One region of the Rhizobium sp. BK529 genome, then DNA from elsewhere that is predicted to be linked to it. Evidence: riboswitches for the same ligand, from Rfam matches in the RefSeq annotation. Region 1 holds a riboswitch; each other region holds the start of a gene.
What was found. Region 1 has a riboswitch for cobalamin ahead of bluB (5,6-dimethylbenzimidazole synthase). Riboswitches for the same ligand answer to the same signal wherever they lie in the genome.
Positions count from the first base shown of each region.

Region 2: it holds a riboswitch for cobalamin, as region 1 does, so the genes downstream of both, cobU (bifunctional adenosylcobinamide kinase/adenosylcobinamide-phosphate guanylyltransferase) here and bluB (5,6-dimethylbenzimidazole synthase) in region 1, are expected to answer to the same signal.
Region 3: it holds a riboswitch for cobalamin, as region 1 does, so the genes downstream of both, metE (5-methyltetrahydropteroyltriglutamate--homocysteine S-methyltransferase) here and bluB (5,6-dimethylbenzimidazole synthase) in region 1, are expected to answer to the same signal.
Region 4: it holds a riboswitch for cobalamin, as region 1 does, so the genes downstream of both, nrdH (glutaredoxin-like protein NrdH) here and bluB (5,6-dimethylbenzimidazole synthase) in region 1, are expected to answer to the same signal.

Region 1 covers NZ_JACIAU010000001.1:1,340,673-1,343,966, forward strand. Annotated here, with positions in the region: gene FHX08_RS06855 (MFS transporter) at 1-881, opposite strand, end outside; cobalamin riboswitch at 1,037-1,228, shown strand; gene bluB (5,6-dimethylbenzimidazole synthase) at 1,270-1,971, shown strand; gene FHX08_RS06865 (MFS transporter) at 1,989-3,294, opposite strand, start outside.
Region 2 covers NZ_JACIAU010000001.1:739,211-742,504, reverse strand. Annotated here, with positions in the region: gene cobW (cobalamin biosynthesis protein CobW) at 1-847, opposite strand, end outside; gene cobU (bifunctional adenosylcobinamide kinase/adenosylcobinamide-phosphate guanylyltransferase) at 852-1,361, opposite strand; cobalamin riboswitch at 1,706-2,099, opposite strand; gene FHX08_RS03610 (chloride channel protein) at 2,307-3,294, shown strand, end outside.
Region 3 covers NZ_JACIAU010000006.1:31,875-35,168, reverse strand. Annotated here, with positions in the region: gene metE (5-methyltetrahydropteroyltriglutamate--homocysteine S-methyltransferase) at 1-1,756, opposite strand, end outside; cobalamin riboswitch at 1,857-2,062, opposite strand; gene FHX08_RS27720 (heavy metal translocating P-type ATPase) at 2,103-3,294, opposite strand, start outside.
Region 4 covers NZ_JACIAU010000006.1:35,238-38,531, reverse strand. Annotated here, with positions in the region: gene nrdE (class 1b ribonucleoside-diphosphate reductase subunit alpha) at 1-1,535, opposite strand, end outside; gene nrdI (class Ib ribonucleoside-diphosphate reductase assembly flavoprotein NrdI) at 1,514-1,915, opposite strand; gene nrdH (glutaredoxin-like protein NrdH) at 1,929-2,150, opposite strand; cobalamin riboswitch at 2,414-2,640, opposite strand; gene metE (5-methyltetrahydropteroyltriglutamate--homocysteine S-methyltransferase) at 2,798-3,294, opposite strand, start outside.

The DNA.
Region 1 (3,294 bases):
ATGAAGGTGATCGAGCCCGATTGCAGCGGCGTCAGGCCGAAGCCGAGCTGCAGCATCAACGGCATGAGGAAGGGCAACGCACCGAGGCCCATGCGGAAATTCGAGGCACCGAGGATCGAGGCCCTGAACATCGGATAACGGAACATCTTGGGGTCGAGCAGCGGATGCCGCGTGCGCCTGGCATGGATGAAATAGAGGATACCGGAGACGATGCCGACGGCGACGGTAATATAGCCGTAGACCACGGGAACGGCCGGCAGGCTGATGACCGAGACGCCAAAGACGAAGCCGGCAAAACCTATCCCTGAGAGGAAGAAACCTCGAAAATCCATCGGCTTCGGGCTGCGCGGCTCGATCGCCGGGAGGAAGCGGGTGACAAGGATGATGCCGATAATGCCGATCGGCACATTGATCCAGAAGATCCAGTGCCAGCTCAAATAGGTCGTCAGGAAGCCGCCGATCGGCGGGCCCATGATCGGGCCGATCAGCGCCGGAATCGTCAGCCATGCCATGGCATTCACCAGCTGGTGACGTGGCGTGCCGCGCACCAGCAGCAGGCGCCCGACCGGCGTCATCATCGAGCCACCGGCACCCTGTATGAGGCGGGAAACGACGAAGGCGGCGATCGAATTGGAAAAGGCGCAGGCGACGGAGCCGACCATGAAAACGAAGATGGCCAGGCGGAAGATGTTGCGCGCGCCGAAGCGATCCGACATCCAGCCGCTGACCGGAATGAAGATGGCAAGCGCCACGAGGTAGCTCGTTACCGCAAGCTTCAGCGCGATCGGCGAGGTGCCGATATCGGCAGCAATCGCCGGCAGGCTGGTGGCAATCACGGTCGAATCCATCTGTTCCATGAACAGGGCGACCGCAAGGATCATCGGCGTTAGACGGGACAAAGGCCAACCGGGATGCAAGGAGACAGGATTCGGCGCGCCAGCGGCGTCGATTGGATTTGATTTTCGTTCTAGGCCAGCATTTTCAACCTGTCCACGAAATGAATGTCGCATGCCGCTTGCTGCCGTGGCGTTTCCGCGCCATAGATCGCCCGTCAGGTGCCCGCTTTCACAAGCGGGAGAATCGGGAATCCGGTGCGAGACCGGAACGTGCCCAACGCTGTAAGGCCGACGCCCGCCGCCCAACGACGCCACTGGCCGCAAGGCCGGGAAGGCTGCGGCGAAGCGAATGACGCCAAGTCAGAAGACCGGCCTGACAAGATAGACCCAACCCGCGCGGACGGCGGGCGGTTGCGTTGTTGGGGATTTGACGATGCGACCCATTGATGATGCCGTTTGTCCGGCATCCAGTTTTTCTGCGGCCGAACGCGAGGCTGTCTATCACGCTATCATGACGCGGCGCGATGTGCGCAGCCAGTTCCTGCCCGATCCCTTGCCGGATGATCTCGTCACGCGATTGCTGACGGCAGCCCACCACGCGCCCTCGGTCGGCTTCATGCAGCCGTGGAATTTCATCCTGGTGAAAAACGCCGAGGTCCGGGCGCGGGTGCGCGATGCCTTCGCGAAGGCCAATGAGGAGGCGGCCTTGATGTTTACCGGCAAGCGACAGCAGGCATATCGCTCGTTGAAGCTCGAAGGCATCGTCGAGGCACCGCTCGGCATCTGCGTCACCTGCGATCCCACGCGCGGCGGCAGCGTGGTGCTAGGGCGCACGCATAATCCGCGGATGGACAGCTATTCCACCGTCTGCGCTATCCAGAACCTGTGGCTTGCGGCCCGTGCCGAAGGCGTCGGCATCGGCTGGGTCAGCATATTCAGGGAGGGCGATCTGAAGGCGATCCTCGGCATTCCCGATCATATCGAAGTCGTGGCTTGGCTCTGCGCCGGCTTCGTCGACCGGCTCTATGACCAGCCGGAACTGGCGGTCAAAGGCTGGCGGCAGCGGGTGGCGCTGGAAGAGCTGGTTTATCACGACGGCTGGGGGCAGGTGCAAAGCGAGGCCGCGCCGGTTTGAGCCGGCGCGGGTATGTGTCATTCGGCGGGCTGGGTACTGCAATCCCTGGCGCAGGCGGGTGCCTTCCGATGGCCAAAAGTAAGGAAACTCACAACAGCGAGAAGCCAGACGCCGATCGCTCCATAGAGCATGACGCCGCCAAAGCCCGCGACCAGCGCATCATGGACCGTCTCGGCCGGAATATCGGGCAGGGCGGCGATGTTGCCGGCGGATATCCGTTCGGCAAGCAGGCGCAGCTCGCCGGCACCCATCGAGTTTGGCAAGGCATTCTTCAGATTGGAGAGCACGCCGCTGTAGAGGATGAAGCCCATGACGGCGATGTTGATGGCGAGCGAGATCATCCGGGCGCTCATGTCGATGCCGGAGGCCATGCCTGCGCGGTCGCTGGAAACCGCACCGGTCGTCGTGTTGGTGACCGGAGTGTTGGTGAAGCCAAGCCCGATGCCGGCAAAGAGAGCACCGGGCAGCATCGTCAGCCAGCTTGGCGCGGCGGCAGCACTGCCTGACTTCATCAGCAGGAAGCCGAGCCCGATAGTAAAGAGGCCGCCAGGAATGATGATGCCAGGTCGGTAGCGCAGCATCAGCCGTTCGGCCAGCGGCGGCACGACCAGCGTCGGCAGCGTATAGGCCAACAATGCGATGCCGGCGGCCATACTGCCGTAACCGAGGCCGGCTTCATACCAGATCGGCAGGTAGATCATGAAGGGCCAGAAGCTGATGTTCATGGCAGCCGACCCGATGATCGCGCCCGAGAAGGCGCGGATGCGGAAGACCGAGGCATCGAACATCGGCCGCGGGTTCAGCCGCTCGGCAATGATGAAGGCAATGAGACTTGCTGCGGAGAGGGCGATGATGCCGAGTGCGGCGGGACTGGCGAAGCCCAGAGCCGGTCCTTGGGTGATGAAGAAGGCAAGACAGAAGACAGACAGCGAAAGGGTGGCAATGCCGACAATATCGAGCCGGCCTGCGCCGGGATCGCGCGATTCCTCAATGCCTGGCAGAGCGAGCGCTATGGTTACGGCAGCCAGCACCGCATGGATGAGGAACACCCATTGCCACCCAGCGGCCGCCACAATGGCAACACCGATGATCGGACCGAAGCCGAGGCCGAGGCCGAAGATGATGCCCCACCAGCCGAAGGCTATGCTGCGAGCGCGGCCCTCCTGGAATTGATGGGACAGGACGGCTACCTGGCAGATCAGCATCACGCCACCGCTCATGCCTTGCAGAAAGCGGGCGGCAATCAGCAGAGAGGCATTCTGTGCGAGACCGGCAACGAGCGAGGTGAGGCCGAAGGCGGCAATACCGATCAGGAAGACGCGC
Region 2 (3,294 bases), 600 kb from region 1:
CGTGTTCGGCAATGATACCCTTCAGCTTCTCGACGAAACCGGCGGTATCCGAGACAGCGCCAAGCTCGATGACGAAACTGTCGAATTCATCGTGGTCGTGCGGCTCGCCATCCTCATGCTCCAGCTCGTGATGGGATTTGCGGTTGACGATATCCTCTTCCGTGCCGATACCGAGGCCGAGCAGCACGCTTGCCGGCACCTCGCCGTTCCTGGCTTCGATCATCACGGGCTTGCGGGCAATGCGCGAGGCGACTTCGCTCTTCACGCGGCCGAGGCCGTCGGCGTCGATGAGATCGGTCTTGTTGAGCACGATCAGATCGGCACAGGTCAGCTGATCCTCGAAGAGCTCCTCGATCGGGCTTTCGTGATCGAGCGATTCATCCTCGACACGGCGCGCATCGACGGCATCGTGATCGTCGGCAAAACGGCCGGCGGCAACAGCCGCGCTATCGACCACCGTGATGACGCCGTCGACGGTGACTTCGCTTCTGATATCCGGCCAGTTGAAGGCGGCGACCAGCGGCTGCGGCAAAGCGAGGCCCGACGTTTCGATGACGATATGGTCGGGGCGTTGGTCGCGCTCCAGAAGCTTGGTCATGGTCGGAATGAAATCGTCGGCGACCGTGCAGCAGATGCAGCCATTGGTGAGCTCGATAATGTCGTCCTCGGTGCAGTTCTCCGCGCCGCAGCCCTTCAGCACGTCGCCATCGACGCCGAGATCGCCGAACTCATTGATGATGAGCGCGATCTTCTTGCCGCCGGCATTGGTGAGCAGGTTGCGGATCATGGTCGTCTTGCCGGCGCCGAGAAAGCCGGTGATGACGGTTGCGGGAATCTTCTGCTGCATGGAACTAACCCTTCATTTTCAGCGGCAGACCCGCTGCGATAAAATAAACATCTGTGGCCGAAGCCGCGATCATCTGGTGCAATCGGCCGGCATGGTCGCGAAACTCCCGCGCCATGCGATTGTCAGGCACGATGCCGAGCCCGACTTCATTGGAAACGATGACGAGCTGTGCCCTTGCCGTGGGAAGAAATGCGGCAAGCGCGGCAGACTGGGCGGCGATATCGCGCCCGTCCATCATCAGATTGGTAAGCCATAAAGTCAGGCAATCGACGAGGATTGCCCTGCCCTCTGCATCGATGGCCGCAAGGCGCTCGGCGAGATCGAGCGGCTCTTCATGCGTAGTCCAGGACGGGCCGCGATCGGCCTTGTGCTTGATGATGCGTGCCTGCATCTCTTCGTCCCAGGCGCGACCGGTGGCAATGTAATGGCGCTCGAGGCCACCTGTGGTGATGAGGTTTTCGGCGAAACGGGATTTGCCGGAGCGTGCGCCGCCGAGGATGAAGGTGACGGTCATAACGACACCGACCGTTGAGGATGGGCACGGCCTTCCCCACACCCCTCATTCCTGTGCTTGTCACAGGAATCCAGCCTGCCCAAGTCCTTGGGCGGGAGAGACTCATTCTGCGATAGCGCTGATTCATTCACGGCGCAGACGCGCGGTGGCTGTATTCCTGCAAGCACAGGAACGAGGGGGGAGAAAACAACACGTCCCGAGGTCCCCTCATCCGGCCCTTCGGGCCACCTTCTACCCGCGGGGGAGAAGGGGAAACCCATGCGCACCACACGACGCAGTGCCGAACCATATCCTTCAGCCAAGACAACCTCCGTGCTGGCAGCGGGCAAATGCCCAATTTGGGCTTGATGCCCGGCACAGATGGCAGGTCTCCTGGCTCGCAGTTATCGGCCGCGACCGGGGCGACCTGATGCGGTCGCCCCTGATCGTGCCAGCGGATCTGCCTCGCCTTCCCGGCTGCGTCTCGTGAAAAGGCGGACGATTCGTAGAAATAGAGGCGTCCTGCCTCGGCTGATCACGATGCATTTCCAGTGGCTTTTCCGGCACTTGCCCGCTCTGCCCGCCTGCACCACGCAGGCTGTCAGCTTAACGGCCCAAATGCCGGCCGGAAGACCCTGACTGCTCTACAGTCGCGGGGTCGGCTGTGATGAAGGCGCCCGGCTTGGGTCCGCCCCGTCACATTCCCTTTTCATCCGGAAGGCGTAAGGCCGATCCGGAACCATCCATTATGTGGTTTCATGGTTAGGCGCGTGCAACCCCCATGTCAATTGCCGTGCAACGAGCCAAAGCCGTTCATCTCGACTTACACTACCAAGATTATCGTGTTTATTCAAAAACTTACGTCATAAAAACTTTACTGCTCGGCCGGTATTTTGCCGCAATTGGCAAGCATGCGGATGCCGCCCGTCACCTTGACCGTTCCTCCTGCCGCCTAGTTCTCCTATGATGCTCTCCCGAATGGATATCCGCCGCTTCCGGCCCCTCACCACCATTTTCGATTTGGGGCGTCTGCGTGCCCTCGTAAGACAAAGCGAAATGGGCTTGGTCTTTGCTGGCGCGCTGGTTGGCATCGCTGCAGGACTGGCGGTCAGCGCCATGAGTTTTATCTCCGAGGAGATGCACAAGCTGATCTTCGGGATCGCGACCGAGACCCGGCTCAGCGCTTCGCAGATCGACAATCAGTTTCTGCTGATGACGGCGCCTTTCGCAGGCGGCATCCTGCTTGGCCTCTTGATCTTCATTCTCGCCAAGTGGCGCAAGAAGCCGATGGTCGACCCGATCGAGGCCAATGCGCTGCATGGCGGCCGCTTGTCGCTGACCGACAGCATCCTCGTGGCCGTCCAGAACGTCGTCTCCAACGGCTTCGGCGCCTCCGTCGGTCTCGAAGCCGGCTATACGCAGCTTGCCGCCGGCATCGCCTCGAAATTCGGACTGAAGCTGCAGCTTCGCCGAGCGGATCTTCGCATTCTCGTCGGCTGCGGTGCGGCCGGCGCCATCGCCGCCGCCTTCAATGCGCCCCTGACCGGCGCCTTCTACGCGTTCGAACTCATCATCGGCACCTATGCCATCGTCTCGCTGACGCCGGTCGTCGTCGCAGCCCTCGTCGCCACGCTGGTTGCCCGCCTGCTGGCCGGCAGCGATTTCGTCATCGATGTCGGCAGTTTCGGCGCTGTCCAGCCGGCCGATTACGTGCCGGCGATCGCCCTTGGCGCCTTCTGCGCCGGCATTGGTATCCTCCTCATGCAGGGCGTCGCCTTCGTCGAGGAACTGGCGCGCAAGAGCTCCGTCCCGCTGCCCTTCCGCCCGGCGCTTGGTGGCATCGTCGTCGGCCTGCTGGCGCTGATTTCACCGCAGGTTCTGGCCGCCGGCCATGGCGCGCTGCATCTGAACCTCGCTAATGAAGTGACGATCCCCGCGCTCGTCGGCCTGTTCC
Region 3 (3,294 bases), on a different contig from region 1:
CACGGGAGAGATCGTCGCGCACGAAGGACCAGTTGAGGATCGTCACTGGACCGGTCAGCATACCCTTGACCGGCTTTTCCGTCAGCGACTGCGCGTAACGCCACCACTCCACGGTCATCGGTTTCGGCCGAGAAACATCGCCGAAGATGATCGGCGGGCGAACATAGCGCGAGCCATAGCTCTGCACCCAGGCATGTTGCGTGAAGGCGAAGCCGGAAAGCTGCTCGCCGAAATACTGCACCATGTCATTGCGTTCGAACTCGCCGTGGACGAGCACGTCGAGGCCTATTTCCTCCTGCCAGCGGATCGCAGCCTTCGTCTCCTTTTTCAGAAAGGCATCATACTCCGTCTCGCTGATGATGCCTTTGTTGAATGCAGAGCGAGATTTGCGCACATCCGACGTCTGCGGGAAGGAGCCGATCGTCGTCGTCGGGAAGAGCGGCAGGCGAAGCTTGCGCTCCTGCAGGCCGGTCCGCTCAGCAAAGGCGCTGGCCCGCCTCGTCATCACCTCGTCGATCGCACCGACCCGCTGCCTGACTTTCCGATCATGCACACGGGGGGATGCAGCACGCGAAACAACGGCCTGCGAGGCCGCCGCGATCACCTCAGAAGCCTTGCTGGCGTCGCCGAGCACTGCAAGTTCGCCAAGCTTCTGGGTGGCGAAAGCGAGCCACGACTTCAGCTCCTCATCCAGTCCGGTTTCCAATTCCAGATCGATCGGCACATGCAGCAGCGAGCAGGATGGCGCAATCTGCAGCCGATCCGCGCCGAAACGCTGAAGGAGCGGCTCGATTATTTTCAGGATCGCGGCCAAGTCCGCCTTCCAGATATTGCGTCCGTCAATGACGCCAAGCGACAGCGTCAGGTCGGCGGGCGCCTTAAGAAAGGCATCGATCTGCTGCGGAGCGCGAACGAGATCGACGTGCAGGCCGGCAACCGGCAATGCAAGCGCCGTCGGCAGGTTGTCGCCGATTTCGCCGAAATAGGTGGCGAGCATGATCTTCAGGTTCGGCACAAGCTCATGCAGCGCGCAGTAGACATGCTGCAGTGCTTCCTGTTCTTCTCTTGAAAGATCGAGCACGAGGCATGGCTCGTCGATCTCCACCCAATCGGCACCTGCAGCACTCAGTTCCGCCAACACCCGCGTATAGACTGGCAACAGGCGTTCCAACAGGCGGATCGGCACAAAACCTTCCTCGGTTCCCTTGGCGAGTTTCAGGAAAGTGACCGGACCGAGAATGACCGGCCGGGTGTGGATACCAAGCGTCTTCGCCTCGATAAAGGCATCGAGCGGCCTGTTCGCCGTCAGCGCGAAGGATTGATCGGGACCAAGTTCCGGCACCATGTAGTGATAGTTCGTGTCGAACCACTTCGTCATTTCCAGCGCTGGCGCGCCATGGCCATGATGGTGCTGATGGCCGCAATCGGCATGCGCCTCATCGCCGGTCGAGCCGCGCGCCATGGCAAAATAGGTATCGAGTGAAACAGGCCCGCCTTTCCAGCCATAGGCCGAAGGAATGGCGCCGACCATGACGGCCGTATCGAGCACATGATCATAAAGCGAGAAGTCATTGGAGGGGATGATCTTGATCCCCCTCTTTTTCTGCAGGGCCCAATTTTCCGCCCGTAGCTGCTTCGCGACGTCGAGAAGCGCACTGGCCTCGGATTTGCCGGCCCAGTAGCTTTCCAGAGCGAATTTCAGTTCGCGGTGCTTTCCGATCCTCGGAAAGCCGAGATTTGCAGTCTTGATGCTCATTTCCTTACCCCGAAGGTTATGGGCAAGGCTGCGGCGGACGCAAAAGCAGACGGACGCGGGGCGCTGTCTCGCAAAAGCGGCGCACCGGGACACCCCGCCCGTGGACGTTATCAATCGCGGCAGGTCTCCTGGCTCGCGGGTCATCAACATCGTCCAGTCTTCCCAGGCGTCTTCCCAGTGACGTCGAAGGACGGTGTCTATCCGCTTACAGTTGCGGGGGCAGCTCCGGTCTTGGCGATGGCCGCACCGAATTCCCTCTTAGCCCCGGATCGGCAGATCCAGAGAACCACGATGCGTCAAGCATGCACGTGCCGTATCCGATCGTCAAGATGATATAAAGAAATCTTTATGTCTTTATCTGAAGCAGACGGAGTGCGTTCATCGTCACCAGCACGGTTGCACCCGTATCCGCAAGAATCGCCGGCCACAGGCCGGTAATGCCGGCAATGGTGGTGATGAGGAACACCGCCTTCAGCCCGAGAGCCATGCTGATGTTCTGCATGATATTGCGCATGGTCCGCTTCGAAAGCTCGATCATGCGCGCCACATCGCCTACACGCCCATGCAGCACCGCTGCATCGGCTGTTTCCAGCGCCACATCGGTAGCGCCGCCCATGGCGATGCCGACATCGGCTGCTGCAAGTGCCGGCGCATCGTTGATGCCGTCACCGACCTTGGCGACGAAGAGCCCTTCCTTCTTTAATTCGCCGACAATGCGCTGCTTGTCCTGCGGCAGCAGCTCGCCACGCCAGTCGATACCAAGATCGCCGGCAACGGCGGCTGCCGTACGCTTGTTGTCGCCGGTCAGCATGATGGCACGCACGCCGGCCGCCTTCAGCGTCACGAGACCACTTTTTGCATCCTCGCGCGGCTCGTCGCGCATGGCGATCAAGCCGCCAGCGACGCCATCGACGAGCAACACCGAAACACTCTTGCCCACGCCGTTCAGCGCAGCGACCTGCTCGTCCTGCTCAGCATTCAGCGCCCCACGCTCGCGCGCTGCCGGCGGCGACAAAAGATCAAGCACCTCGCCACCCACCTTCCCGGTCATCCCCTTGCCGGGCAGCGCTTCGACTTCGAAAGCCGGCGGCACAGGCACGCCATCGGCCTTGGCGCGATTGAGGATGGCAAGCGCCAGCGGGTGGCTGGAGCCCTGTTCCAGGACCGCGGCGCGCGATAATACCTGCGCCTCCGAGCGACCATAGGCAATGATATCGGTCACCTGCGGCTTGCCTTCGGTCAGCGTGCCCGTCTTGTCGAAGGCGACAGCCGTCACCTTGCCGAGCGATTCCAGAACCGCCCCACCCTTCATCAGCAACCCGCGACGCGCGCCCGCCGAAAGCGAAGCGGCAATCGCCGCCGGAGTGGAGATAACAAGAGCACAAGGGCAGCCGATCAGCAGGATCGCAAGGCCCTTATAGATCCATTCGCCCCATGCCGCTCCCATCAGCAGCGGCGGCAGGACCGCGACCAGAGCCGCTACAACGACGACACCCGGCGTATAATAGCGCGAGAACCGGTCGATGAAGCGCTCGGTC
Region 4 (3,294 bases), on a different contig from region 1:
TGATAGGTGACCGTGTAGAAATAGATATTGGTGAAATCGACGCCCTCTTCCGAACCGTAATGAATACGCTCGCGGGCGAGATAACCATGCAGGTTCATTTGGCCGAGGCCAATCGCGTGGCTGTCGTCATTGCCCTTCTCGATCGACGGTACCGAGGAGATATGGCTCATATCGGATACGGCCGTCAGCGCGCGGATCGAGGTTTCGATCGTCTTGCCGAAATCTGATGAATCCATCGCCATGGCAATGTTCAGCGAGCCGAGATTGCAGGAAATATCCTTGCCCATCGCCTTGTAGGAAAGGTCGTCGTTGAATTCGCTCGCCTCGCTCACCTGCAGGATTTCCGAGCAGAGATTGCTCATACTGATGCGGCCAGCAATCGGATTTGCCCGGTTCACCGTGTCTTCGAACATGATGTAGGGATAGCCGCTCTCGAACTGGATTTCGGCAATGACCTGGAAGAATTCGCGCGCCTTGATCTTCTTCTTGGTGATGCGGGCATCCGCCACCATCTCGCGATACTTTTCCGTCACCGAAATCTCGGTGAAGGGCACGCCATAGACCCGCTCCACGTCATAGGGCGAAAAGAGGTACATATCCTCGTTGTTCTTGGCGAGCTCAAAGGTGATATCGGGCACGACGACGCCGAGCGACAGCGTCTTGATGCGGATCTTCTCGTCGGCATTTTCGCGCTTGGTATCGAGAAATCGCATGATGTCGGGGTGATGGGCGTTGAGATAGACCGCACCCGCGCCCTGCCGGGCACCGAGCTGGTTGGCATAGGAGAACGAGTCTTCAAGTAGCTTCATGACGGGGATGATGCCGGAGGACTGGTTCTCGATCTGCTTGATCGGCGCACCCGCCTCGCGAATGTTCGTCAAGGACAGCGCCACGCCGCCGCCGCGCTTGGAAAGCTGCAGCGCCGAATTGATGGAGCGGCCGATCGATTCCATATTGTCTTCGACACGCAGCAGAAAGCAGGAGACGAGCTCGCCGCGCTGCTTCTTGCCGGCATTCAGAAAGGTCGGCGTTGCCGGCTGGAAACGGCCGGTGATAATCTCTTCCATCAGATCGCGAGCAAGCTGTTCATTGCCTCTGGCAAGCGCCAACGCCACCATGCAGATGCGGTCTTCGTAGCGCTCGAGATAGCGCTTCCCGTCAAAGGTCTTCAGCGTATAGCTGGTGTAATATTTGAAGGCGCCGAGGAAAGTGGGGAAACGGAACTTCTTGGCATAGGCCTGATCGAACAGGTCGCGGATGAAATTGAAGGAATACTGGTCGAGCACTTCCTGCTCGTAATAGCCTTCCGTGACCAGATAATCGAGCTTCTCCCGGAGGTTATGGAAGAACACCGTGTTCTGGTTCACATGCTGCAGGAAATACTGCTTGGCCGCCATGCGGTCCTTGTCGAGCTGGATCTTGCCCTCGTCGTCATAGAGGTTCAGCATCGCGTTCAGCGCATGATAATCCAGCGCTTCCATTGCCTTTACCGGCTTTGCACTCGCATCCCGCGTCAGATTTGTTCCCGTGTCCAAAATCGTCCCATCCCGTCTTTGACATTGGCGACATCCTCGGCAGTGCCCAGAAGCTCGAACCGATAGAGGTACGGCACCTGACACTTCCGCGAGATCACGTCGCCGGCAAGCCCGTAAGTCTCGCCGAAATTGCTGTTTCCCGCAGCAATCACGCCGCGGATGTTGGAGCGGTTATCCGCATCGTTGAGGAAACGGATCACCTGCTTGGGCACAGCGCCCTTGCCGCCGTCCCCGCAATAGGTGGGCGAGATCAGCACGTAGGGCTCGCGGATTTGGATATTTTCAGCGCCGAGGGGAATGCGCGCCGCGCGCAGTCCCAGTTTCTCGACGAAACGATGGGTATTTTCAGATCGGCTGGAATAATAGACGATCAGGCCCATCGCTCTTCTCCATTCAGGAGAGTGCGCTGATCATGTCGGGACGGAAACCCGCCCAGTGGCTCTCGCCGGCAACGACGACCGGGACTTGCATGTACCCCATGCCGCGCACGCGATCGAGCGCGTCTGCATCCTCGGAAATATCGATGATTTCATAGTCTACGCCCAGACGGTCGAGGGCGCGGTAGGTAGCTGTGCACTGAACGCAGGCAGGCTTGCTGTAAACGGTAACGCTCATCATGTCCCTCGTGATATCAATGGATTACGGACGCAATACTGGGATCGGGCGCCTTGCGGCGTCCGAGGCAACGTTTGATATTGATCTGATAAAGTTGGCGCTTTACACGCCGAACACCCTTCCATGCAGGATCTGCGCGGGCGGCGGTTTTGATGCCCTCGACATGACTTCAACCCCTAAGTGTTCATCGGGCATTCCGGGGCAGCGCTGCAAGCGTGGATTTGATCCGCCTGCATAATACGCGACCTTCCGGACACCCCGCCCGTGGACTTTTTGTTCAAGGCAGGTCTCCTGACTCGCGGGTCGAAGCACCCTGCCCCAGTCTTCCCAAAGCTTCATGCCTCAGTGACCTGAAATCGGACAGTTGCTCGCCGCTTACAGTTGCGGGGGCAGCTCCGGCCTTGTCGCGCCGTCATGGCGAAACGCACCGTATTCCCATCTTAGCCCCTAATCCTTGCGAATCAGGAGAACCTTGAACGCTATATGTAGTAGCCCAATGAGAAGGAACGATCAACGGCTTGTTGTGCCTTCCCTTGCGTCAGGTACTAGATAAAGGTCCGATCATGGTTAACAGTGGATTAATCAAGCCATGTCTAATGCCATTTGGGGATTAAGGAGAGCCGAAGTCTTGTCGGCCCTCCGTTTTCCTACCGCCGAATCGGTGCGGCTGCCCGAAGCGCCTTGGCAGCGGCAACCATGTTGACGAGTGCCGGGCGCACCTCATCCCATTTGCGGGTCTTCAGGCCGCAATCGGGATTGATCCAGAGCTGCCCATCCGTCAGCCATTCACGCGCCAGCGTCAAAAGCTCCGTCATCTCGTCGACGTCGGGAACGCGCGGCGAATGGATATCATAGACACCTGGACCGATCTCGTTCGGGTATTTGTAGCTTCGGAAAGCTTCCAGCAATTCCATCTTGGAACGAGAGGTTTCGATGGAAATCACATCCGCATCCATCGCCGCAATGGCATCGATGATCTGGTTGAACTCCGAGTAGCACATATGCGTATGGATCTGCGTTTCGTCGGCAACACCGGACGCGCAGAGGTGGAAGCTTTCGACCGCCCAGCCGAGATAGGCATTCCAGTCCGCCTTGCGCAGCGGCAGGCCTTCACGAAGCGCGGCCTCGTCGATCTGGATCATCG